3 regions of the Rothia koreensis genome follow, and region 1 is predicted to be linked to each of the others. Evidence: predicted binding sites of a transcription regulator. Region 1 holds the regulator's gene; each other region holds the start of a gene.
What was found. The regulator LexA, encoded in region 1, represses DNA repair genes until DNA is damaged. The targets are predictions, from matches to a motif close to TCGAACANNTGTTCGA.

Region 1 (6,104 bases):
CCGTTCCGAGGTTGATACGCGCAGGTTCGAGGGCCAGGGCTCGCTCGAGTGACTCGTCGTCGCGAATCCCGCCGGACATCTCAATCTTGAGGTCCAACGACTGGGACACGCGGCGAAGCACGTCAGCGTTGTTGCCCCGCCCGAACGCGGCGTCCAAATCGACCAGGTGGAGCCACTCGGCCCCGGCCTCCTGCCAGGCCAGGGCGGCCTCGACCGGGTCGCCGTAGCCCGTTTCCGATCCGGCCTCGCCCTGCACGAGCCGCACGGCCTGGCCGTCGGCTACGTCCACAGCAGGAAGAAGCTCGAGTCCTTCGTTGATCGTCATGCGAAGTGGTCCCCTCTAATCCAGAGTTGTCACGTAAAAGCCATAGGCGAAGAAGGCGACCGCGAGCACCCAGAGGACGATCTGGGCGATGACGGTGATCTTCTGCCTGCGGAAGGAAATGGCGCCTCCGGCGAGGAAGGCGCCGAAGGTCATGAGCAGCAGTCCTGAGACTATGGGGCTCACCGCGGGTCACGTCCTCTCGGGTCGATGTCCTGATGTTCGAGGTCGACCTTGGCGCCGGCGGTTTCGAGCCGCCCGGCGCGCGGAAGGGTGCCCAGCCAGTTCCGCAACAGCTGAAGGCCGGCCGCCGAGGACTTTTCGGGATGGAATTGCGTCGCAGACAACGGGCCGTTCTCGACGGCCGCGATGAACGGTCCACCATGATCGGACCAGGTGACCTGCGGAGGCTTCATGGCTTCGATGGTCTGGTCGAAGTCCCATTCCTGGACCCCATAGGAATGGACGAAATAGAACCTTTCGTCCTCCACACCGCGGAACAGAGTACTGCCCTCCGGCGGCTGGACCGAGTTCCATCCCATGTGGGGCACGACGTCGGACCGCAGTCGCTCCACTCGGCCGGGCCACTCTCCCAAGCCGTCGGTCTCCTGCCCATGCTCGGACCCGTGCTCGAAGAACACTTGGAGACCCACGCAGATGCCGAGGACGGGACGCCCGCCGGCGATTCGGCGCCCGATCATTCTGGGTGCGTCAGCCGCTCTGAGAGCGCTCATGACTGCCGAGAAGGCGCCGACCCCGGGGACCACAAGACCGTCGGCCCCGAGGACGTCGGACTCCGACCGAGACAGGACGACGTCGGCACCAGCGGCCTCCAATGCACGCACGGCGGAACGGACGTTACCGGCCCCGTAGTCGAGAACGGTCACGGTCGGGCGCGAGCTCTCAGCCTGCTCGTACGAATCCTTCGCTGGTCCGGACACCATTTACAGGGCCCCCTTCGTGGAAGGGATGCCCTCGACTCGGGGGTCCGACTCCACGGCTTCGCGCAACGCGCGGGCCAAGGCTTTGAACTCGGCCTCCGCAATGTGGTGGGGATCCCTGCCGGAGACGACATTCATGTGCAAGCAGATCCCCGCGTGGAAGGACAGGGCTTCCAGGACGTGGCGCACCATGGAACCGGTGAAGTGCCCGCCAATCAGGTGAAATTCAAAGCCTTCCGGCTCCCCCGTGTGCACGAGGAATGGACGGCCGGAAATATCCACGACCGCTCGGGCCAGCGCTTCATCAAGAGGCACCGCGGCTTGACCGAACCGACGGATTCCGCTCTTGTCCCCCAGAGCTTCCTTCAAGGCCTCACCCAGGACGATAGCCGTATCCTCCACGGTGTGGTGCACGTCCACGTGGGTATCGCCCGAGCATCGAATGTCCAGGTCGATCAGGGAATGCTTGGACAGCGCCGTGAGCATGTGATCGTAGAACGGCACGGTCGTCTCGATACGGGACCGCCCGGTTCCGTCCAGGTTGATGTCGACGGAAACCTTGGATTCGCTGGTTTCGCGGCTCATGCTGGCCGTGCGGGCCGATGATGGGGTCGTCATGACTCTCCTGCGGTCGAGAGGGCTCGGGCCCTCACTGTCTGGCTCGGTTCCGAAAGTCTCAGGTGCCGGCGGGGTCCAGGTCCCGCCGTCGCTCGATGTGCCTGTCCAGACTATCGAGAAAAGCGGTGGTTTCTTCCTCGGTCCCCGCCGTGACGCGCAGATGCCCCGGAATTCCGACGTCGCGAATCAGGACGCCGTCCTCCAGAAGGTCCTGCCACAGTCCGTGGCTGTCTCCCACCCCGCCGAAGAAGACGAAATTCGAATCCGAGGACGCGGGACTCAAGCCCAGGTCCCGCAAGTGCTCGACGATGCGGTCCCTCTGCTTCTTGATGTCCTCCACGTTGGCCAGGAGCCTCCCGCGGTGACGCAGGGCGGCCAATGCCGTGGCCTGTGTGACGGCGGACAAGTGGTACGGGAGCCTGACCAGCTTGATCGCATCCACCACGGCAGGAGCCGCCGCGAAGTACCCGATCCTGGCGCCCGCGAGGGCGAATGCCTTGCTCATGGTTCGGCTGACGATGAGTCGTTCGCGCCCCGGCAACAACCTGAGCGACGTCCGGTCGGGGTCCCTCGCGAACTCAGCGTAGGCTTCATCGACCACGACGATTCCGTCGAAGGATGTCGCGGCGTCGTACACGGCCTCGACGACCTCGGGGTCGAGAGCCGTGCCGGTCGGGTTGTTCGGGGAGCAGAGGATCGTGATGGCCGGCTGCTGATCGGCGACCTGACGTGCCGCGGATTCGGGAGACAGCGAGAAGTCCTCGGCCCTTTCCCCCGCCACAAACTCGGTGTTGGTCCCCGAAGCCAAGAGCGGATACATCGAATACGTAGGAACGAAACTCATGAGCCGGCGTCCCGGTCCCCCGAAAACTTGCAGGATCTGCTGGAGAATTTCGTTCGACCCATTGGCCGCCCACAGATTGTTCTGGTCGAGGCCGTGTCCCACGAACGCGGCGAGTTCTGAACGGAGCTCCGTGAAATCACGGTCCGGATAGCGGTTGAGCGAACGAGCCGCTTCTCGCACTCCTTCGGTCACCGCCTCCACAACCTCGGTCGGCATCGGATGCGTGTTTTCGTTGACGTTCAACGCGTACGGCACCTCGAGCATGGGGGCACCGTAAGGGGACCGACCGCGAAGGTCGTCCCGGAGGGGCAGGTTGTTCAGCGCGTCCAATGAGTCAGTCACCCCACTATGCTAAGGACCGCCGATCCTCACTCCGAAATTATCGGGACAATAAGACGCTGTCCGGGAGTAACCTGCCCGCTGCCCAGATCGTTCAGATCGTTGATCTTGTCCATGGTCACTCGAACATCCGCACTGGAGTCCACGTCCCGAGCGATGTCCCACAGCGTGTCCCCGCTGCCGACGACAACGGACTGCGTGGTCGAGGCGGCACTCTCCGTACCCGCCTGCGCGGTGCCGGGCACGAGGAACATCATGAGAGCCACCGCGACGACGACGACGGCGGAGAGCACCGGCACCCCGAAGAACACGAAACGGCCTCGGCGAGTCAGCGAGATGCGCGAGGTTCGAACACGAGCGGTCCCCACGTGACGGATCCATTCCGCGTCGCGGCTTGTGGTCTGAGTAAACGTGCTCATGCGAAGATCCCTTCGTATTCGGCGAGAGTGATGAGTATTCGAACTGGAGTTCGAGTTCGTACGTCTGTTCTACCAAAGTCTTCGAACACTGTCGAGAAAAATAGAACACATGTTTGATTTGCCACTTCCTCTGGCTTAGCCTGAGGGGTAAAGAAAATCGGTTGTACCGGCCGGAGCGCCTTCCCTCCGGGGAGGACTCCTCACGGTGCGACTTTCACCAAGCGCATCCGAACGGGCGACTGCACGATGACCGTTGTCGCCCGAGCCGTAGTTCCAGTACACACGGGGCGACTGACAACTTAAGCACCTCCAGGGAAGGACGAACCGGTGGCCACCCAGCTTCCTCACCAGGCCAAGCCGCTCACCCCGCGACAGCGCAAGATTCTCGAGGCGATTGCATCGTCCGTCGAGACGCACGGCTATCCACCGTCCATGCGAGAGATCGGCGACCTGGTCGGCCTGTCCAGCCTGTCGAGCGTGACCCATCAGCTCTCGCGGTTGGAGGCCCTCGGCCTCATCCGTCGCGATCCGAAGCGGCCGCGGGCCATCGAGGTGCTCTGCGAAACACCCGTGGGAGAAGACAGCCCCCGGTTCCCGGCTGCCGCGCCTCGGGAACGACCCGCCCCGGAACCGTCACGAGAAAAATCGAACGACAAGGTCGTGCCGCTCTTCCCGGAGACCCAACCGGATGGGGCCACGGCCCAGGTGCCGCTGGTCGGCCGGATCGCGGCAGGTGTTCCCATCACTGCTGAACAGCACGTGGACGACGTCGTCGCCCTCCCCCGTCAATTGGTCGGGCAGGGCCAGCTCTTCATGCTCGAGGTGCGAGGAGACTCGATGGTCGAGGCCGCGATCTGCGACGGCGACTGGGTTGTGGTCCGCCAGCAGAGCGACGCGGAGAACGGCGACATCGTCGCTGCGCTGCTCGACGACGAGGCCACGGTCAAGACCTTCCGGCAACGGGACGGGCACACCTGGCTGCTGCCTCAGAATCGACAGTACGAGCCAATTCTCGGAGACCACGCGACGATCATGGGCAAGGTCGTTTCGGTCCTGCGCTCCGTGTAAGTCCCGCCCCAGCCGGCGTCACTCGCTCCGGGGCACGCGCGCCTACGCCCGCGGCCTCGCCGCGCGTCCGCATCGGCCCGTCGGTGTGCGCCGGAGCCGCGGGATCACCCGGCGGCGAGCCTCCGCAGGGCGGCAGTGACCGTTGGCAGATTGTCGGTGGTCCACAACGGGGGCAGTGCGCTGCGCAGGAACCCGCCGTAGCGTGCCGTGGCGAGCCTGGAATCCAGGACGGCCACGACGCCGCGGTCGTCCTGCGAGCGAATCAGCCGTCCGGTCCCCTGGGCCAACCTGATGGCCGCGTGATAAGCCGAGACGGCCATGAATCCGTTCCCTCCGGTCTGGCTCACGGCCCGGGCCCGGGCGGAGGACAGAGGATCATCGGGACGCGGAAACGGGATCCGGTCGATGATCACCAGCCGACACGATTCGCCCGGAACGTCGACTCCCTGCCACAAGCTCATGGTCCCGAAGAGGCAGGTGTCGGCGTCTTCCGTGAATTCCTTGACCAGCCCGCGCAGTGAGGACTCGCCCTGGACGAGGACCTCCAGGTCAGAATTGTTCCTCACGTACTCGGCCGCCTGCTCGGCCCCTCGTTTGGAAGAGAACAGGCCCAAGGTCCCTCCGCCCGAGGCCTCGACCAGTTGGAGCACACGCTCGAGCTGTTCCTCTGAGACTCCCCGCGCCGGCTTCGGCAGGTCCGACGCGAGATACAGCATTCCCTGCTTGGGATAGTCGAAGGGTGAGCCCACGTCGAGGCCCTCCCACACGGGTGCCTTCTCGCCCATGAGTCCGAGCGAGCCGGCCACCGAGTCGAAGGAGTGACCGATGGCGAGGGTGGCCGAGGTCAGCACGACCGTACGGTCCTGGAACAAGCCTTCCCGGAGCCTCGACGCCACCGACAACGGCGCCACGTGAATGGTCGCCGGGTCGGTGTCTGCCGCGGCAACGTAACCGCGTCCCGGTTCCCAGCCCCCGACCCGGCTGATCCACACGACCTCGTACTTGCCGTCGGCCCCGAGCGTCCTCTCGGCCAGCTCGAGGATCTCGGTCAGGCGGGCTCGGGCGGTCTGTCGGCCGGCGTCGGCATCCTTGCCTTCGGGCTTGGTGTCGGACAGAGCCGCGCGGCTCGCGTCACGCACCAGTTCCATGGCTCTCTGCAGATCCGGGGTCAGACCGTGCGCCATGAGCTCCGCGGGCTTTCCGGTGCACGCGGCGTCCAAGGCGTCGGCGGCATCGGTCAGCGGGTCGTGGGAGGCGCTCGTGTGCTTGCGCACCGCTCTGGCCGCGGAGCGCACCATGATGGGAGAAATCGCCCCTGTCACGGCACCCGTGACCCGGTCGACGAGTTCGTGGGCCTCATCGACGATCACGGTGTCGTGCTCAGGAAGGACGCCGATTCCTTCGAAGGCGTTGATGGCCAGGAGTGCGTGGTTGGTGATGACGATGTCGGCCTCGCCGGCTTTCTGCCTCGCCAGTTCCGAGAAGCACTCTTCGACCAGGGGGCACTTGCGGCCGAGACATTCGGACGCGGTCACGGAAACCTGTCTCCACGC
Region 2 (6,104 bases), 380 kb from region 1:
TGAGCCCATCATGGCAAATATCGGTCGCGGCCAAGGGTTAGGATTGGTCCCATGCCAAGACCAGTCATCTTCGGACATGCCACCCGCCTGATCGGCCAAGGCATCCGGTACGCATCCAAATTCCGCGGGGGCGGGTCCGCTTTCCCCGGACTCTTCATGGAGAAGCTCGACCCCGGATTCGTGGAGCGGGAACTCTCGGCTCTGCCCCGCGGCGTCGTCGTGGTCTCCGGGACCAATGGGAAGACGACGACCACCAAAATGGCCGTTCAGCTCCTCGAATCCCAGGGTCTCAAGGTCTTCACCAACCGCACCGGATCGAATTTCGTGCGTGGTGTCGCGGCGGCCCTGCTGGGCGAAATGAATCTCAAGGGTGAGCTCGACGCGGACATTGCCGTGTTGGAGCTGGACGAGGCCCACGCCGTGCACTTCGTGAAAATGGTGCAGCCCAAGTACTCGCTCTTGCTGAACGTGATGCGTGACCAGCTGGACCGTTTCGGCGAAATCGACACGACACGCAAGATGCTCACCCAGCTGGCTCGCGCGACCACGGGAACGGTGGTTCTCAACCGGGAGGATCCGAGAATCCGCCGAATCTCCCAGGACGTCGAGGAAGGCACGGAGGTCGCCTACTACGGTCTGTCCGAGGGTCTTCGATCGCGATTCCCTTCGGACGACGAAATGCGTGACAACCGGACCCCCCAGCAGGCGGAGAACCTGCCGGAGGCTTCGGTCGCGCTGACTTCCTTCGAGGGAACCCGGACTCACCTGATGATCGGTGACCGGGAGGTCACGACCGATATCAACCTCTACGGCATCTACAACATCTACAACGCCGCGGGAGCCCTGGCGCTGACTCTCGAAATCATGGGGGAGGACGCCGACGAGGCCGCGCTGCTGGCCGAACTGTCCAAGGTCACCCCCGCCTTCGGGCGAGGGGAATCCGTCCGGATCGGGGACCGCAGCCTGCAACTGTTGCTCGTGAAGAACCCGGCGGGTTTTCGCCTATCCCTGGCCTCGGCCACGGGAGAGGACTACGCGACCATGATCACGATCAACGACGAATACGCCGACGGACGGGATGTCTCCTGGCTGTGGGACGTCGACTTCGAATCGTTGCAGCACGGCGGTGTGGACGTGGTCTCCGGGACGCGCGCCTACGACATGGCCCTGCGCCTCGATCACGACGATGTTTCCGTGCGTGCGGTCAACACGGACCTACCGAGCGCCCTGGACGAATTCGTCCGCGGATCGGGGGACAAACCCATGCGGGTATTCTGCACGTACACGTCCATGCTCGCCCTGCGCCGGGAGCTGGCCAAGACCACCGAGGTGGCTGATATCGGATGACCGAGAAGACCCTGAAGATCCTGCAGCTGTACCCGCGGGACATGAACATCTACGGAGACTGGGGCAACGTCCTGTCCCTCTCCAGGAGAGCACACGCCCACGGGCTGGCCACCGAAATCGTCGACTACAACCCGGGAGACATCTTCCCCGAGGACTTCGACATTCTCGTGGGCGGAGGGGGCCAGGATTCCGGGCAGACCGTGATCCAGGACGATCTCCACCGCATCGCACCCGTGCTGCGGTCGGCGGCCGAGTCCGGGGCACCGATGCTGGTCATCTGCGGTCTCTACCAGCTGTTCGGAAACCAGTTCACCACCGTCGGGGGCGAGGTGCTCCAAGGGATCGGGCTCTTCGATGCCCACACCGTGGGCAGTGAGGAACGCCTGATCGGGAACATCGTGATCGAGTCCGAGGAGTTCGGGACGGTCGTCGGTTACGAGAACCATTCGGGCCTGACCTACTTGGGCGACGGCGTCGAGCGCCTGGGCACCGTGACCAAGGGCGAGGGCAACAACCTCGACGACGACGGCGAGGGGGCCCGCGTGCACCACGTGATCGGCAGTTATCTGCACGGATCCCTGCTCCCCAAGAATCCCCGGATCTCCGACTATCTCGTACGCCACGCCGCCGAGCGGAAGTTCGGCTCTTTCGAGCCGGCGAAGATCGACGATTCCTTGGCGGATCGTGCCCGTGAGGTCGCGGCGTCCCGACCGCGCTGAAACCGTTCCGGCCCCGGTATGCCGGTGACGCCTCCGTGGATCGACACGGCGGCAACTGGTCGTTTGCTGGCGTCGTTACAATGGTTTGAGGCTTGTGCGTGGTCGGCACGCCCTGTCGCCGCCCGACAGACGCGTCGAGGGGATCCGCGTGAGGAACCGGGCCGGGGCGAACAGGCACGGCCGCGCAAGGACATTGTCTATATTCGAGGAGCACATCTATGTCGGGTCACTCCAAGTGGGCCACCACCAAACACAAGAAGGCCGCGATCGATGCGAAGCGGGCCAAGGCCTTCGCGAAGTACATCAAGGGCATTGAGGTGGCCGCCCGCATGGGCGGTGCCGATGTCTCCGGCAATCCCGCGCTGGACCTGGCCATTTCCAAGGCCAAGAAGAACTCGGTGCCCAATGACAACATCGACCGCGCGGTCAAGCGCGGTGCCGGCCTGACCGGCGAGGTCGTCGAGTACTCCGAGATCCTCTACGAAGCCCGCGGACCCCAGGGCTCTGCCCTGTACATCGAGTGCCTCACGGACAACAAGAACCGTGCCGCATCTGACGTTCGGGTTGCGGTCACGCGCAATGGCGGAACCATGGCCGACCCCGGGTCGGTTTCGTTCCTGTTCGAGCGCAAGGGCGTGGTCGAGGTTGCCAAGACGGACGGCCTCACGGAGGACGACGTCCTGATGGCCGTTCTGGACGCGGGCGCCGACGAGGTCAAGGAAGAAGAAGAGATGTTCGAGGTCATCTCCGAGGCGACCGACCTTCCGGAGATCCGCAAGGCACTCGACGAGGCGGAACTCGACTACAACAACGACGACCCCCAGTGGCGACCCACCATGACAGTGGACCTGGATGCCGAGGGTGCACGCAAGTTCCTGCGCCTGGCCGACGCGGTCGAGGCCCTCGACGACGTCCAGAACGTCTATTCGAACGCGGACATCTCGCCCGCCGTGATGGAAGAGCTCGAAGCCGACGACTAGTCGCTGAGCATATTCGGGAGAGTGCTATGAACAAGGGACCGGTCGGAGCCGTTGCATCACCAGCCTCCGCCGGTCCCTTGCGCATCCTCGGGGTCGATCCGGGGCTCACACGGTGCGGGTTCGGCGTGGTCGACATGTCCGGGAACCGCACAGCGCATTTCGTCGACGCGGGGGCCGCAGGAACCCAGGCCAGTGAGTCACTGGACGCCCGAGTCCTGCACATCCAGCGTGCGATGCAGGGTTGGGTCGAGACCTACCGCCCCGACGTGATGGCCATCGAACGCATTTTTGCCCAGGAATCCGTCAACACCGTGATCGGAACCGCGCACGCCTCCGGCGTGGTCATTGCGGCAGCTGCCGCCGCCGGCATCCCCGTGGCATGGCACACCCCATCCGAGGTCAAAGCGGCCGTGACCGGCAGCGGGAGGGCGGACAAGAAATCTGTGGGGCGCATGGTGGCCCGCATCCTCGAATTGGACGCCGCGCCGAAGCCGGCCGACGCCGCCGACGCCGTCGCCTTGGCCATCTGCCACGGATGGCGCTCCGGAATCATCGGCACGGGGATCAACATGGGCACCGGTGTCCAGACGCACCAGGGGTCGATCCCTTCTCGCGCCAAGGGAGGCTCCATGACGCCCGCTCAGCGGGCGTGGAAGGCGGCGGAGGAACGGTCCCGTCGCGGAAAATAACGGGAGCCTCGAGGACACGCCACAGGTCGAGTCGGTGGAGCCGCGGGCACGACCTCCGTCCACAGGCGCGCCGGTGAATGTTTTTCGTAACTTTGTTCGATTAAGATGGACGCATGATTTCTTCTCTGACGGGCACCGTGACCCATGTTGGCCTCCACGAGGCAGTCATCGAGGTCGGTGGTGTCGGGATGCTGGTCCAGGCAACCCCCGGCACATTGGCGACCCTGCGTCTCGGCGAGCGTGCTCGGCTCGAGACCTCGCTGATCGTCAAGGAGGATTCGCTGACCCTGTTCGGATTCCGGGACGACAGCGAGAGAGAAGTGTTCACCACGATGCTCTCGGTCTCCGGCATCGGTCCTCGCATCGCCCTGGCGGTTCTGTCCGTCCACACCCCCGCAGAGGTGGCCCAGGCCGTCGCGGAGGGTGATGACAAAGCATTCAGCAAGGTTCCCGGAATCGGCCCCAAGGGTGCCCGCCGGATCGTCCTTGAACTCGCGGGCAAGCTCGTCCTGCCCGAGCCGGAGGGCGCGGAGGCCTCGTCCACGGACGCCGGAGGCAAGGCAGGCGCCGGCCCATCGTGGCGGTCGCAAGTCATGGATGCCCTGGTGGGCCTAGGCTGGCAGGAGAAGGATGCCGCCGGCGCGGTGGATTCCTACGTCGAGGCCGAACCCGATGCCGAATCCATGACGGTCCCCGATGCCCTGAGGGGCGTCCTGGCCAGTCTCGGCCGAGCCAGCGGCATGGGCCATCGGTCCAAATAGCGGGGCGGAAAGGAACGAATGACGCAGCAATTCCCGGAGAACGACACGCAGAATCTGCCGGGCCAGCAGCGCTCGGGGCAGGAGCGGCTGGTTGACGCCGAGGTCGAGCCCGAGGACAAGGCGATCGAGGCGGCGTTGCGGCCGAAGGCCCTGGACGATTTCGTCGGGCAGAAGCGCGTGCGCCAACAATTGTCACTGGTTCTGGAGGCCTCGAAACTGCGGGGGAAGAGCGCGGACCACGTCCTCCTCTCAGGTCCTCCGGGACTCGGAAAGACCACTTTGGCGATGATCATCGCGGAGGAGATGGGCTCGCCCTTGCGCATCAGCTCGGGTCCGGCCATCCAGCACTCGGGTGATCTGGCCGCCATCCTTTCCTCGCTCACGCCCGGCGAGGTGCTGTTCCTCGACGAGATCCACCGCATGTCACGCCCCGCGGAAGAGATGCTCTACATGGCCATGGAGGATTTCCGCGTCGATATCGTGGTCGGCAAGGGCGCGGGGGCCACCTCGATTCCACTGGAACTGCCCAGCTTCACGCTCGTCGGCGCAACCACGCGTGCAGGCCTCCTGCCCGGGCCCCTGCGGGACCGTTTCGGGTTCACGGGTCACCTGGAGTTCTACGACGTCGATGAGCTCGAGCTCGTTCTCCGCCGTTCTGCCGGCCTCCTGGACCTGAAGATCACCACCGAAGGCTTCCACGAGATCGCCTCGCGATCACGCGGCACGCCCCGTATCGCCAACCGTCTCCTACGTCGGGTCCGGGACTGGGCTCTGGTCCACTCGGTGGACGATATCGACGCACGGGCCGCGGCCACCGCGCTGGACATGTACGAAGTCGATTCGAAGGGGCTCGATCGGCTGGACCGATCCGTTCTCGAATCCCTGATCCACAAATTCGGCGGGGGACCTGTTGGCCTGTCGACCTTGGCCATCGCGGTCGGCGAGGAGACGGAGACCGTGGAAACGGTGGCAGAGCCTTATCTGGTGCGTGAAGGGCTGATGGGCCGGACGCCGCGGGGACGCGTGGCGCTGCCCTCCGCGTGGGTGCACCTGGACCTGGAACCGCCGGAATCCTGAGCCACGGTTTCTGACCGGATACCCAGAATCTTCCTCTAGACTTTAAAAAGTTTTTCCCCTTATCCCGGTGGGATGCTGACCGGGAACAACGCAGATACCGACGTAAGGAACTCATGCTACTTTCCACCATCAATTCGACCGGAAGCCTGCAGGCAGCCGACCAGGGCGGGGGCGGTGGATCCAACTTCCTGCTCCTCGGCCTCATGCTGGTGGTTGTCATCGTGTTCCTCGTTCTTCCGATGCGCCGCCAGAAGAAGGCCAGGCAGCAGATGCAGGAGCGCCAGAACGCGATGACCCCGGGAACGCGCGTCATGACGCAGTTCGGCGTCTTCGGAACCATCGTGTCGATCGACCGCGAGGCCAATCGTGCGGTCATCGAGGTCGCACCCAAGACGGAGATCACGGTCCACCTCGGCGCCGTGACCACGGTTCTGGACGACAACGGGCAGGTCCCCGGAACTCCCGAGGCGGCGCGGGCCGCTGCGGCCCAAGGCGTTGCCGAGGAGCCCCAGAGCGGATCCGGTGCCTTCG
Region 3 (6,104 bases), 1.0 Mb from region 1:
GAGCTCGATCTGGTCAGCGGGCAGATCGATCGTGGTGCGATCGAAGCCTTCCGACTCGGCGGCGTCGGGCAGACCGAGAAAGAGGACGGCGACGTCGCTCGAACGGGCCACCTCGACCGCTTCGGCGCGCAGGGACTCCGACGGTTCGCCGTCGAACGTGAAGCCAGGAGCGAAGGAGACCCTGTCCCCCACGGCCTGGGTGAAGCTGTCCAGCGCCGTGTCCAGCCGAGTCGGGTTGATGTGGGAGGAGCCTCCGCCCTGGTAACGCGGGGTCCGGGCGAACTCGCCGATCAAGGCGATGTCCTGTCCCTCGGCGAGCGGAAGCAGCGACCCTTCGTTCTTGAGCAGGACGACGGATCGTGTCGCGGCCTCACGTGCCAGGGCGTGGTGGGCGTCGACGTCGAGCGGGTCGTCAGGCTTCTCGAGGTGTCCGGATTTCTCGACCAGGTCCAGAACCCGTTGCGCCGCCCGGTCGACCAACGCCTCGTCCAGGTCGCCGTTGCGGACGGCGTCGACGATCTGAGCATCCGTAACACCGTCCGAGGACGGCATCTCCAGATCCAGCCCCGCCGCGACGCCCTTGACCCGGTCGTTGACCGCGCCCCAGTCGGAGACCACCAGACCTTCGAAGCCCCAGTCGTCGCGCAAGACGTCGGTGAGCAGCCACGGGTGCTCGGACGCGTACGTCCCGTTGACCTTGTTGTACGAGCACATCACGGTCCAGGGCTGCGCGTTCTTGACCACGCGCTCGAAGGCACGGAAGTAGATCTCGCGGAGCGGTCGGGGGTCGACGTCGGCCGAGACGCGCATCCGGTCCGTCTCCTGGTTGTTCGCCGCGAAATGCTTGAGGGATGCGCCGACCGTCTGCGACTGCATGCCCCGCACCATCCCGGTGGCGACGACGCCCGCATGGTGCGGTTCCTCGGAGAAATACTCGAAATTGCGTCCGCACAGGGGCGAGCGCTTGATATTGACGCCGGGCCCCAGAAGGACCGAGACGTCCTCGATCGCGGACTCCACACCCAGGGCGACGCCGACCTTCTTGGCCAAGTCCGGGTCGAAGGCCGAACCGAGGCCGACGGCCGGAGGAAAGCATGTGGCGGGGATCGAATCATTGATGCCCAAGTTGTCGCTGGACCCCGTCTGCTTGCGCAGGCCGTGGGGCCCGTCCGTCATCATGATCGATGGGACACCGGCCCGGTCGATATTTTTGGTGGTCCAGAAGTCCTTGCCGCTGAGCAGGCTTGCCTTGTCCTCGAGAGTCAGTTCTCGGACGTTCGTCATGATGTCTCCCTCGATGTCGCTGATTCTGTGGTGGGGTCGTTGGGGTCGATGGTGGGGGGTTGGTTGGTGGGGGTCCGTCGGTGGGGTGGGGGTCGGGTGAAGTGTTGGGTGCAGGAGGGCGGGCCGACCGGTTCAGGAGCGGGCCGACCGGTTATCGAGCGGACTTGATCGGGATCACAGCCACCGCTCCCATGATGCCGATAACGATCGCCACGGGAAAGAGCCCCGGATAGCCGGCGACAAGCACAATCGGCTACGGACAGATGCCGACCAGGACCGACCGCTCCTGCTACTCCGCCTGCACCGGAACGGCCAGCTCGAGGACCTCGGCACCGGGCAATTCGGCGAGCTCGGATCCCGGCACAAGCAGTTTCGACCCCCGGACACCCCCGCCGACCACGACGACGTCGGAATCCACCACCCGACGATCGATCAGGATTCTCCAGTCCCCCGGCAGACCAACCGGAGTAATGCCGCCCGACGTCATCCCCGTTGCCTCTTCGGTGGATGCCTGATCCGCGAACGAGACCTTGCGAGCGTCGAGATGCTTCCGGACCGTCTTGTTGACGTCGGCCCGATCCGTTGCGAGAACGATCACGGCGGCATCGATCACGGACTCACCCCGTTTGCCGCGCACGATCACGCAGTTCGCGGAGGCCTCCGGGGCGACGTCGTACGCCTCGCAGAACTCGGCGGTATCCGCCAGAGTCTCGCTGATCGCGGCCACGCGGGCCCCGGGTACGGCCCCGGCGCGGGCGACGTCGGCCACCGGTTGCGCCACGAGCTCCAGGGCATCCAGGAGCGGAGTCCAGTTCAAAGTTCCTTCGGGAGTTGCCATGCGGCCAGTCTACGAAGCCGCCCGGTCGACATGGGGGGGGGACGGGGCGGTGTTTCGGGGCGGCGTCGAGGTGGCGGTCTCGTGCAGAATCCGCGGCGAGGTGGCACTCCCGTGCGGTTTTCGGCCCGAAAACGTCCCAAAACTGCCACCTCGCCGGAACGAACGCACGAAACTGCCACCTCGCGGGCCGGCAGCGGAGAACACAGCGTCGAGGTGGCAACCACGTGCAGGACCCGCGGCGAGGTGGCAATCCCGTGCAGTATTCGACCCGAAAACATCCCAAAACTGCCACCTCGCCGGAACGAACGCACGAAACTGCCACCTCGCGGGCCGGCAGCCGGGAACACAGCGTCGAAGTGGCAACCACGTGCAGGACCCGGGCCGAAGTGGCAATCCCGTGCAGTTTTCGGCCCGAAAACGTCCCAAAACTGCCACCTCGCCGCAAGGAACGCACAAATCCGCCACCTCGCGGCCAAAGAGCCGGAAGTCGCCGCCCACCCCTCAACCTGTGCGCCATTCGAACGTCCATGCGCCATACGACCCGCGGGCTGGGTACCGTGAGGGTGGTACGTCGTGGCCGGAAGGATCGGAGCGTTATGAGCCTGGTGGGCGAATCGTATGTAGTCGGACTGATCGGCAGCGGGATCACCGCGACGCTCAGTGCCCCGATGCACGAAGAGGCGGCGGATCGTCTGGGTCTTCGGTACATTTACCGTCCCATCGATCTGGACACCATCGCCGACGGCGTCGACCGCGCCCCACAGCTCATGAAGACCGCCCTCGAACTGGGCTTCAACGCCTTCAACATTACGTTCCCCTGCAAGCAGTCCATCATTGCCCACCTGGACAAGCTCGCCCCCGATGCCGAGCGTCTCGGCGCGGTCAACACCGTGGTTCGGGAGGACGGGCGCCTCATCGGGCACAACACGGACTTCTCGGGATTCGCCCACGCGCTCGATCAGGGTCTGCCCGGAGCGACCCTCGACGACGTCGTCCAGCTCGGTACGGGCGGTGCCGGTTCGGCCACGGCCTATGCCCTGCTCTCCCGCGGCGTCGGCCACCTGTCCCTGTACGACCTCGACCGGTCCCGCGCCGAAGCCAGGGCACGCGAGCTGTCGGCCCAGTTCCCCGCGGCGACCGTGGACGCCCTCACCCCAGAGACCCTTCCCGACGCCGTGAAGGCTGCGGACGGCCTGGTCAACGCGACACCCATCGGAATGCACCACCACCCCGGAGCACCGCTGGATCTTGACCTCTTGCGGCCCGATCTCTGGGTTGCCGACGTCATCTACCTCCCGCAGGAAACCGCGCTCATCCGGCGGGCGCGAGAGCTCGGTTGTCGGGTCCTTCCGGGCGGCTACATGGCCGTGGGGCAGGCCGTCGACGCCTTCGAACTCATCACCGGGATCCGGCCCGACGACGCATCCCTGCGAACCCACTTCGAACGACTCATCGCCGCCCAACAAGGAGAATCGCTGTGAGAACGTCGATCGCCACCGTCTGCCTCTCCGGATCCCTGCGCCAGAAGATGCGCGCGGCCGCGGCCGCCGGGTTCGACGGGATCGAGGTCTTCGAGCAGGACCTCGTCGTCGCGCCCGAGACGCCGGAACACATTCGAAACTACGCCGCCGAGCTCGGGCTGACCCTCGACCTGTACCAACCGTTCCGGGATGCCGAAGGGACCGAGGAGCAGCTGTTCCAGGACACGCTCCGCCGCGTCGAGGAGAAATTCCGGCTCATGAATCGCCTGGGCATGGACCTCATGCTCATCCCCTCCAACGCCGGGACCGCCACCGTGGACGACGACGCCGTCGTCGCCTCCCAGCTGGCACGCATGGCCGATCTCGCCGCAGACTACGGGATCCGTCTCGCCTACGAGGCTCTGGCGTGGGGCAGGTTCGTCAACGACTTCGAGCACTCGTGGCGCCTGGTCGAGGCGGCCGACCGGGAGAACCTGGGCGTCTGCCTCGACACCTTCCACATCCTGTCGCGGCAGTGGTCGACCGAGACCGTTCCTGACATCCCAGGCGACAAGGTCTTCTTCGTCCAGCTCGCTGACGCCCCGCTGATGTCCCTGGACGTCCTCTCGTGGTCCCGCCACTTCCGGGTCTTCCCGGGCGAAGGCGGATTCGACCTCGTGGATTTCATGATCAAGCTCCTGGCCGGAGGGTATTCCGGCCCCCTCTCCCTCGAGATCTTCAACGACTCCTTCCGGCAGACGCGCGTTCACCGCACCGCGGTCGACGCCCTGCGGTCCCTGATCTGGCTCCAGGACCGGACGGCACGCACGCTCGAGGCGTCCACCGGGACCACCACGAACGTCAGCCGGGCCACCGCACGGATCGGCGAACTCACCAGGCTGCCGGGAGCCGTGGTTCCCCAGGGCATCACGTGGGCGGAGGTCCGCGGCCAGGAGACGGAACAGGTCGAGATGCTCCTGTCCCACCTGGGCTTCAACCACCGTGGACGACACACGAGCAAACCGGTTCAGCTCTGGGAGCATGGGGACGCCCGCGTGGTCATCAACGAGGAACCGCGCGCGCAGGATGCACCGAGCATGGCCTCCCTGGGATTCGAGGTCCAGCACGACGCCGCCGCGGCCGCACACGCCTCGGCCCTGATGGTCCCCGAAGTCCCCCGCGTGACCCGAGAAGGAGAACAGCCGTTCCCCGCCTACCTCGCACCGGACGGAACCGAGATCTTCTTCTGCCCTCCCCAGTCGGCCGGGGGCGACCGGTGGCTCACGGAATTCTCCTGGCCGGATCACCTCGACGTCGCCGCGCGGCGTCGGCCGGACCCAGAAACGGATCACGACCTGCCCCTCATCACGGGGATTGACCACGTGAATCTGGCCCAGCCCAAGCACCACTATCCCGAGTCCGTGCTGTTCTACCGTGCGGCCCTGGGGCTCACGGTCCAGCCGTCCCAAGACGTCCCTGGGCCGACCGGCCTGGTCAGCTCGCAGGTCGTGCGCAACGAATCCGGCAGCGTCCGGCTCCCGTTGAACGTGGCCCCGGACCTGGGCAGTGAGCCCGAGGTCGAGCACATCGCGTTCGCATGCACCGACGTCGTCCGTCTGGCCCGGAGGGCCCAGGCTTCCGGACTGCGGTTCCTCCCGATCCCGCACAACTACTACGAGGACCTGCGGGCACGGTTCGATCTGCCCGATGCCAAGATCGAGGAGCTCTCCTCGCTGAACCTCCTGTACGACCGGGACGGTCGTGGAGAATTCCTGCACTTCTACACGCAGACCGTGGGAAGCCTGTTCTTCGAGGTCGTGCAGCGATTGGACGGGTACGGCGGCTACGGCGCCCCCAACGCTCCGGTCCGCATGGCCAGCCAGTACACCCACTCGCTCCTGTCCCGCTGAGGGGTCGCCCTCCCTGCCACGGGAAGGAGCGTGCGGGGATGCGGCGAGCGGGGATGGAGCGAGCGGCGATGAAGCGAGCCGCAGTGAAGCGTGCGGGGCCTAGTCGATGACGGTGGTCTTCGCCGACCCGCTCGCGTTCGAGCTCTCCGGATCGATGCCTCCCTTGCGCTCGAGCCGGACGACCTCGAGCGCCTCGGTCCGCGACATGTGGAGGTTGTCGATGTTCTCGAGCGGGCGCTTGGCCGTTTCCTTGGCCGTGAGCGCGACGACGGCCACACACACGCACACGAGCATCACGAACAGCGCGGGCATGACCCAGTTGTCCATGCCGCTGCCGTTGAGGGCCGCCGCAATGACCGGGACGAACCCGCCGGATATGGCGAAGCCCACCTGGGTTCCCAGTGCGAGACCGGTCGAGCGCACCGGCGTCGGGAACATTTCGGCGTAGAACGAGGGCCACGTCGCGTTGGAGAAGGAGTAGAAGCCGCCGTGGACCAGGGCCCCGAACACGAAGATCAAGGGGATGTTTGCCTCGGACACGGCCGCGAGGAACGGGAACATCATGCCCCCGGAGAGCAGGGCTCCGAGCGCGAAAACCGGTTTGCGACCGAC

Region 2: ruvA (Holliday junction branch migration protein RuvA) is a predicted target of LexA. The motif match lies at 3,820-3,835, and genes of this name have one in related genera.
Region 3: ACTSLZ_RS02330 (shikimate dehydrogenase) is a predicted target of LexA. The motif match lies at 2,640-2,655, and genes of this name have one in related genera.

What each region holds. Positions count from the first base shown of each region.
Region 1 is NZ_CP197643.1:2,398,111-2,404,214, forward strand. It holds gene priA (bifunctional 1-(5-phosphoribosyl)-5-((5-phosphoribosylamino)methylideneamino)imidazole-4-carboxamide isomerase/phosphoribosylanthranilate isomerase PriA) at 1-325, opposite strand, end outside; gene ACTSLZ_RS10645 (hypothetical protein) at 341-508, opposite strand; gene hisH (imidazole glycerol phosphate synthase subunit HisH) at 505-1,266, opposite strand; gene hisB (imidazoleglycerol-phosphate dehydratase HisB) at 1,267-1,881, opposite strand; gene ACTSLZ_RS10660 (histidinol-phosphate transaminase) at 1,940-3,067, opposite strand; gene ACTSLZ_RS10665 (LysM peptidoglycan-binding domain-containing protein) at 3,094-3,483, opposite strand; gene lexA (transcriptional repressor LexA) at 3,811-4,551, shown strand; gene ACTSLZ_RS10675 (ATP-dependent DNA helicase) at 4,656-6,104, opposite strand, start outside.
Region 2 is NZ_CP197643.1:2,022,775-2,028,878, reverse strand. It holds gene ACTSLZ_RS08985 (hypothetical protein) at 1-1, opposite strand, end outside; gene ACTSLZ_RS08980 (Mur ligase family protein) at 52-1,347, shown strand; gene ACTSLZ_RS08975 (type 1 glutamine amidotransferase) at 1,344-2,066, shown strand; gene ACTSLZ_RS08970 (YebC/PmpR family DNA-binding transcriptional regulator) at 2,285-3,046, shown strand; gene ruvC (crossover junction endodeoxyribonuclease RuvC) at 3,073-3,735, shown strand; gene ruvA (Holliday junction branch migration protein RuvA) at 3,849-4,496, shown strand; gene ruvB (Holliday junction branch migration DNA helicase RuvB) at 4,515-5,573, shown strand; gene yajC (preprotein translocase subunit YajC) at 5,687-6,104, shown strand, end outside.
Region 3 is NZ_CP197643.1:519,001-525,104, reverse strand. It holds gene ACTSLZ_RS02340 (glycoside hydrolase family 3 C-terminal domain-containing protein) at 1-1,284, opposite strand, end outside; gene ACTSLZ_RS02335 (YbaK/EbsC family protein) at 1,574-2,122, opposite strand; gene ACTSLZ_RS02330 (shikimate dehydrogenase) at 2,719-3,603, shown strand; gene ACTSLZ_RS02325 (bifunctional sugar phosphate isomerase/epimerase/4-hydroxyphenylpyruvate dioxygenase family protein) at 3,600-5,492, shown strand; gene ACTSLZ_RS02320 (MFS transporter) at 5,592-6,104, opposite strand, start outside.